Regions from separate parts of the Salinicoccus sesuvii genome, predicted to be linked through region 3. Evidence: riboswitches for the same ligand, from Rfam matches in the RefSeq annotation. Region 3 holds a riboswitch; each other region holds the start of a gene.
What was found. A riboswitch is a leader RNA that binds a small molecule or an ion and turns the genes downstream of it on or off. The one in region 3 is predicted to bind thiamine pyrophosphate.

Region 1 (2,267 bases), on a different contig from region 3:
AGTGGCACTACGATTCTGGTGGATGCGACGATTCCGGCTGCGCGCGCCCGCATCCAAGGCACGGTGGATGTTTTAATTGCGTTATCCGGAGCAGCAGGGGGCACATTGTCCGGTATGGTTGTGGCTGGTGCAAGTTTCGGCGCACTTTCACTTTCAGGTGGTGTTGTCTCCTTATTGCTCATCCCGGCACTCTATTTGATCCGCAGGAAAAGATGATCGAGAAAAAAGAGGTTACCGATATCACGATAAGATGCTGCCATTATTTTAGAGAATTACGTACATGCCACTGTCTAACAAGAATACGGCGGTTTTCTAATAGTATTACAGAAAGAATAGACCAGGATGGATAACCACCCTGGTCTTTGTCGTGCGTCTATTTTCTACTTGAAGGACTGTTTGCGGAGATGGTGAAAGTCATGGTCGTATGGCTGACAGCTTCCTGTACGCTGACAAAAGCTTCTTCCATGGCATTAAAAATATCGTTCACTTCCCCGTCAAGCCGAGTGGAGTAGTGGCTCGGACTGACTGTTACGCCACGTGCTTTTGATAGATCAATTTGTTCGTAGATAACATCCATATATTTGGTTGTGTTCATTGGATAGAGGGCAAACTTGCATCCGGCTTTTTGATTGATACCAATAGTGTTTGCCGCATTCATCCGCTCGGCATCTGTATCCATATACGTATCACCGGAAGCGTCGCCTGGGCATCCGATTGAGAAAGTGCCACTCATTTCCACATGCTTTCCGGTTTTTGCCGCATGCAGATAAACTGCTTTAACCACGTCAAATACATGCTCTACACGGCCACGCACACATGTAGTCACGTCATCCGTGTCACGCCACACTTTCGACATATCTGTAGTGTCCAATGATCCGAGGATAATATTTATAAAATCATCACTCATCACACTCAGATTGAACTGGCATCCCGCGATTCTCTCAGTTCCACATTCTATTGTCATAAATCATACCTCCAAAAAATATTTGTAAATAAAAAGCTGCACTTCCCGAGGGAGTGCAGCAAATGTATAGAAGGCTTCATATACGCGCCGCACTTTCCCACGCTGGTGTTATCCAGATCGGGTATTGAGGGTTCGGAATCTCCGTCTCAGCCTTTGACAGCGCCCCTAGTGCAAATCGGTATGCAGTTTTTATTTCATTTTTAATGATAGGGAATATGTACATGAATGTAAAGTGAGAGTGCTAATTCAATCAGTAAGCTGGCTTCAATATTTTTTACAAATTTTATTCAATGTGCATATAATAAGGGTATATACTAAACATTCTGACTAATTTCAGAAAGGGGATATAATTAATGAATATAGAAATGATTGAAGGATTGCGCAACAGGAAAGACTTATTGACATCAGAGTGGATCATAATATCATTGGGCTTCAAAACTAGACGCGCGCACGTTTTCAAAGTGAAAAACAACAATTTTCTCCGAAAAAAGGTTAAAGAAGAGATAAAGAAGTTATCAGACCTTGGACATGTCACCGAATGGCTCAAAGCAGACTTCATCACTTCTGAAGAGGCCGTTCAATTTTCTTCATTACTCAAAACGATGCAACAGACGCGCCGTAACTATATTGATTTCGGCATTGCTTTTGATAAGCATTACGCCCTCGCGTTCTTACCGGAAGAAATTAATGCCAATGCATTTGTTAGGCCTGTCCCCGGAGATAAGAACAAGATGTTCGTCTGTGAGAAAAATATCAATACATATCTTAAGAAATACAAGTCCTATAAGGGTGTCTACTTCCATAAAAAATATTTGAACAAGTCAGTCGTCAAGTTCCAGACGAGAGGTTACTTGCTTGAAGACGATAAGATGTATGAGCTGAATTCTGGGGGGGACATGCACGGCGTCAGGAAGATTGGGGGGCATCAGAAAAAATCCGAGTACCGTAGGTTAATCCAAACGGCTACCCATTATTTAAAAGACCAGATAGATATCAACGGAAAGTACGAATATGGCAAGTTCCCCCACTTTGATAAACGAATCGCGTTTTATAATGTGCTTCGTCATACTTCTTCCACTTACTCTCTATTAGAAGGCTTAGAATTCTTAAACGACAAGAAGGGCATTGAATGGGCTAAACTCACAATCGATCATCTGCTTGAGCACTTCCTGTTTATCGATCCAGAAGATCCGGAAGCGGCTTACATTTTTGATAACACAAATGACATTAATGAAATTAAACTTGGACAAAACGGCGTCGCACTTATTACCTTGACCAAGTACATGATGATGACTGAAAGTGA
Region 2 (2,267 bases), on a different contig from region 3:
CCGACAAATGTAATCATGGGTGCATCGTTTATCACAGAAGGTGCCATTCCATTTGCAGCAGCTGACCCGCTCAGAGTCATTCCGTCTATGGTCGTCGGTTCTGCTACAGCAGGTGCACTCGCCATGGCGTTCGCAACATCCATCAATGCACCACATGGTGGTCTGTTTGTTGCTCTGACAATCGGTGAAGGAAGAGTCATGTTCCTTGTCTCACTTCTCATTGGTACAGCCATTGCAGCACTAATGCTCGGTCTACTGAAAAAGCGTATCACTCAATAAAACCAACCCCGCATGAAATATCATGCGGGGTTTTACTGTAAACATCCATAAGTTTACTATTTTCTATAGGTAAATAGTCTGACGATGAATCCAAGTGCGGCCACGATGGTGATTGCGCCGAGTCCAACAAGAGCAAGAATCTGTCCTCTACTCGGCGTGCTATCATTCATAAGGCTAAGCAATCCTGTAATTGCAGCAATCAACACTATACCTATGAGAATATACATCACACTCTTATTTTTAGACATTGTATCCTCCTTCATCATCTCAGTGTTCCACTTTTTATCATATATCCACCTTATCATACTCAAAACATCATATAAAATGTACATGTACTCTACATATATGGGATTTAATTTAAGTAACTTTAAAAAAAGTGGACGAACTCCGACTAAGCACTGGCTATTGCCACTCTATGAATTTAAGCCCGTTTCAAAAGTGGACATCTATGATGATATTGATCTCGGCATCGACTCTCGATTCGACTCCTAATTCTCATATATATTTGACACAACGCTATAGGAAATGATCTAGGCTCAACTATGACACTAAAAGAATCAGAATATATCATTATAGTTTGACTTTTCAATATGTATTCATTAGTATTTAAAATAATCGAATAGCAATACCACTAGGGGTGCGATTTTGCTGAGACAGCCACAAGGCTGATCCCTTTGATCTGATCTGGATAATGCCAGCGTAGAGAAGTGGTTTGGTTGAATACACCATCTCTTTCTACTAAACCCACTTCCTATGCTGGAAGTGGGTTTTTAATTTATAAGAGGAGAGATTAATATGCTGAGTGAGATTTTAAAGAAAGAAACCGAACCGATGATTGAGGCCATCTATAGTGATGCGTTCATACAGGGACTGATCAGAGGAGACATTGATGATGCCGCAGTTGCACATTATCTGCGTGCAGATTCATTATACTTAGATGAGTTCGCAAAACTTTATGCGTTGCTGATATCGAAAACAGAGTCTAAAGAGACAGTCAGATTTCTGATGGGGCAAATGGCTTTTTTAATGGACGGTGAAAGCGAGGCGCATGAAGTCCTGGCACATGCGATAAACAGATCGTATGCCGATATAATAAAGGATGGGGAATGGTATCCTTCCGCAGACCATTATATAAAACATATGTATTTCAATGCTTTTACTAGAGAGCATATTGCGTACGCAATCAGTGCAATGGCGCCTTGTCCATATGTATATCGGAGAATCGCCGATATGGCCCTTGCGCGACATACATTCGAAACGGATCATCCTTATAGGAAGTGGTTTGAGTTCTACGTCAATGATATGGATGACACGATAAATGTCATGTTCGATATTATGGATGATGCCGCTAGATCCATGACCGAGAAGGAGATCGACGTACTCAAAAAGAATTATATAGAAAGCACAGAACATGAGAGACGTTTCTTTAATATGGCAGCGACAAAAGAAGAGTGGACTGGAGTGGGTACACATGCCTAAGTTTCCAATTGCATTGACCATAGCCGGCAATGATCCAACAGGCGGTGCAGGCATTTTAGCTGACAGTAAGACATTTCACGCACGCGGGGTATATGGCATGGCGGCTGTAACATCGCTGACTGCGCAGAATACTATGGGGGTCCAGGATGTCTTTAATGTTCCTGCCGAATTTCTTGAAAAGCAACTGCATAGTATTTTCTCCGATGAATTGCCACACGCGATGAAAAGTGGCATGATCGCAACAGTAGATATGATGGAAATCGTTGCACAAACTGTAAAGAATCATGATATCCCCTATGTTATCGATCCCGTCATGATTGCGACGAGTGGCGATGCACTGATAGAGGAAGCGGCAATTAATTTTCTAAGGGACACACTTATTCCCACTGCCATAAGCGTGACCCCGAACATCCATGAAGCAGAGAAGATAGCGGATAAAAAAATAGAAAGTACTGAAGATGTAAGAAGCGTCGCCAATATTTTCTTAAAAGAGCTTGGTGTTCAGAGCG
Region 3 (2,267 bases):
ATAGAGAACACGTACTACTACCAGAGTCATGAGCACAAAGAGATGTTTCTCTCCATCAGAGGATACTTCGCTGAATCGCAGAAGAACCCGGAGGTCGATGCAGCGTGCTATATCATCGCCATGCCAGACATCTACCGACACATCAATATTTTCGAACTCGTCTCGCCAATGGACTGGATTCGGGAGAATGAACGGTTGTCTGCACCTTTCAAAGAGCTAAAACCACACATCCAGTACCTGGCACTGGCAGCAGCTGAAGCAAACGGCATTAAGTTCAGCACACAGCCTGCTTTGTCACTCGGCTTGGCCCACTGGAATTTAGAGCAGCTGAAGATATTCTGGCAGTTCACTGCCATCAGACGCAAAAATGCAATGTAGGGAGGCGTTTAAATGGAAATTAAAGTCGCAGATAACAATGTCCTGTACAATCAGTGTCTTGCCATCCGTAAGCGCGTCTTCGTCGAGGAGCAGAATGTACCGATGGACCGGGAAGTTGATGAACATGAAGATGCATCTACCCACATACTGCTGATCGATGAAGAGCCTATCGGGACGGTCAGATATCGTCCGGCAGCCGACGGATTAATCAAAATAGAACGCATGGCAGTACTACCTGAGGCCCGTGGTAGGAGGCTTGGTGTGGAACTGATGGCATTCGTCCACAATCATGCGGCAGAAAACGGATATACACGCGCTAAACTCGGCGCACAAGTACATGCCATTGATTTCTATAAGAAGCTTGGCTATACCGTGTCTTCTGACGAATTCGAAGATGCTGGTATTCCACATGTCTATATGGAAAGAACTCTCGCAAACTGATAATTTAAAAGCAGTCTTACATAGCCTAGTGCCTTGTAAGACTGCTTTTTATTATTGCCTCTGTTGGATGCGAGATTGCATCGTGGTATAATAGAGCTATCAATTTAATACTTGATGCATAGGGGAGCCTAGAACAGGCTGAGAAGGCAAGACCTGACCCTTGGACCTGATCTGGATAATACCAGCGTAGGGAATGTGTAGAGAATCTACGGTATACGTATACATTCTTGACTGTTCTTGACGCCTCCAGATACGGAAGGTGTCTTTTTTGTCCGGATTTACATTTCTGGATATTGGGCATCGCTAATTTGAGAGGAGCTTCAATATGAAAAAAGTTCTATTTCCTGTAATGCTCGCTATTTTTCTATCGGCGTGCGGCAGTGATGCGGGTGATGATGCATCTGATACCGAAGCACTCCGAGAAATTACCTTCGTCCTCGATTGGACACCGAATACAAACCACACAGGCATCTATGCTGCTCAGGCAGAAGGATTCTATGAAGCACATGGACTTGATGTTAACATCGTTCTACCTGGTGAAGCCGGTGCAGAACAGACAGTGGCGACTGGTAATGGAGACTTTGGCATCAGTGCCCAAGAAAACGTCACCCAGGCCCGCCTGCAAGGGGTAGATATTGTTTCACTTGCTGCGATTATTCAGGATAACACTTCTGTACTCGCATCACCCGAAGAAAAAGATCTTGAGACACCGGCCGATCTTGAAGGTCAGACATACGGAGGCTATGGTTCACCAATCGAGGAGGCAACGATTGCTTCCATCATGCAGGCAGACGGTGCTGACATTGGTGAAGTGAATAACCTAAACATCGGAGATACCGACTTCTTCACGGCGGTACAGCGTGATGTCGATTTTACTTGGATCTACTACGGATGGACCGGTGTCGAAGCAGAACTGCGCGACTTCCCACTCAATACGATCGACTTCACCGAATACTCAGAAGCGCTCAACTTCTATACGCCAGTGCTCATCACGAACGAGGGTCTGATTGAGAGTGATCCCGAAATTGTAGAGGCGTTCACTGAAGCGACTGCAGAAGGCTATCAATTTGCGATTGAATCACCGGAGGCCGCTGCTGAGCATTTGATTGAAGCTGAACCCGATCTAGATCCGGATCTTGTCAGAGCAAGTCAAGAATGGCTTGCTGATGTCTATCAAAGTGATGCACCCTACTGGGGACATCAAGAACCAGAGGTCTGGCAGAACTATAGTGACTGGATGTTTGAAAACGAATTGATTGAGTCAGAACTCGATGTCGAAGCAGCGTTCACGAATGAATTTCTGCCTGGCCACGAGTAGATTGGAGGCATAGTAGATGCGACGATACGCACCGTGGCGATTTGGTCCACCCGTTATGGCAATACTTTTAATACTCATCATCTGGCAGTTATGTGTTAGCATCTTCGATATTCCGGCGTGGATGTTACCA

Region 1: another riboswitch for thiamine pyrophosphate. It lies ahead of ACFOJ8_RS05655 (YkoF family thiamine/hydroxymethylpyrimidine-binding protein); the one in region 3 lies ahead of ACFOJ8_RS12690 (ABC transporter substrate-binding protein).
Region 2: another riboswitch for thiamine pyrophosphate. It lies ahead of tenA (thiaminase II); the one in region 3 lies ahead of ACFOJ8_RS12690 (ABC transporter substrate-binding protein).

What each region holds. Positions count from the first base shown of each region.
Region 1 covers NZ_JBHRWV010000006.1:12,025-14,291, forward strand. The annotation lists gene ACFOJ8_RS05650 (MFS transporter) at 1-216, shown strand, start outside; gene ACFOJ8_RS05655 (YkoF family thiamine/hydroxymethylpyrimidine-binding protein) at 374-964, opposite strand; TPP riboswitch at 1,042-1,141, opposite strand; gene ACFOJ8_RS05660 (poly(glycerol-phosphate) alpha-glucosyltransferase) at 1,318-2,267, shown strand, end outside.
Region 2 covers NZ_JBHRWV010000007.1:169,753-172,019, reverse strand. The annotation lists gene ACFOJ8_RS06645 (PTS fructose transporter subunit IIABC) at 1-279, shown strand, start outside; gene ACFOJ8_RS06640 (hypothetical protein) at 336-527, opposite strand; gene ACFOJ8_RS06635 (hypothetical protein) at 625-771, shown strand; TPP riboswitch at 903-1,002, shown strand; gene tenA (thiaminase II) at 1,075-1,758, shown strand; gene thiD (bifunctional hydroxymethylpyrimidine kinase/phosphomethylpyrimidine kinase) at 1,751-2,267, shown strand, end outside.
Region 3 covers NZ_JBHRWV010000012.1:68,985-71,251, reverse strand. The annotation lists gene ACFOJ8_RS12700 (DUF2538 family protein) at 1-378, shown strand, start outside; gene ACFOJ8_RS12695 (GNAT family N-acetyltransferase) at 391-819, shown strand; TPP riboswitch at 930-1,029, shown strand; gene ACFOJ8_RS12690 (ABC transporter substrate-binding protein) at 1,145-2,137, shown strand; gene ACFOJ8_RS12685 (ABC transporter permease) at 2,154-2,267, shown strand, end outside.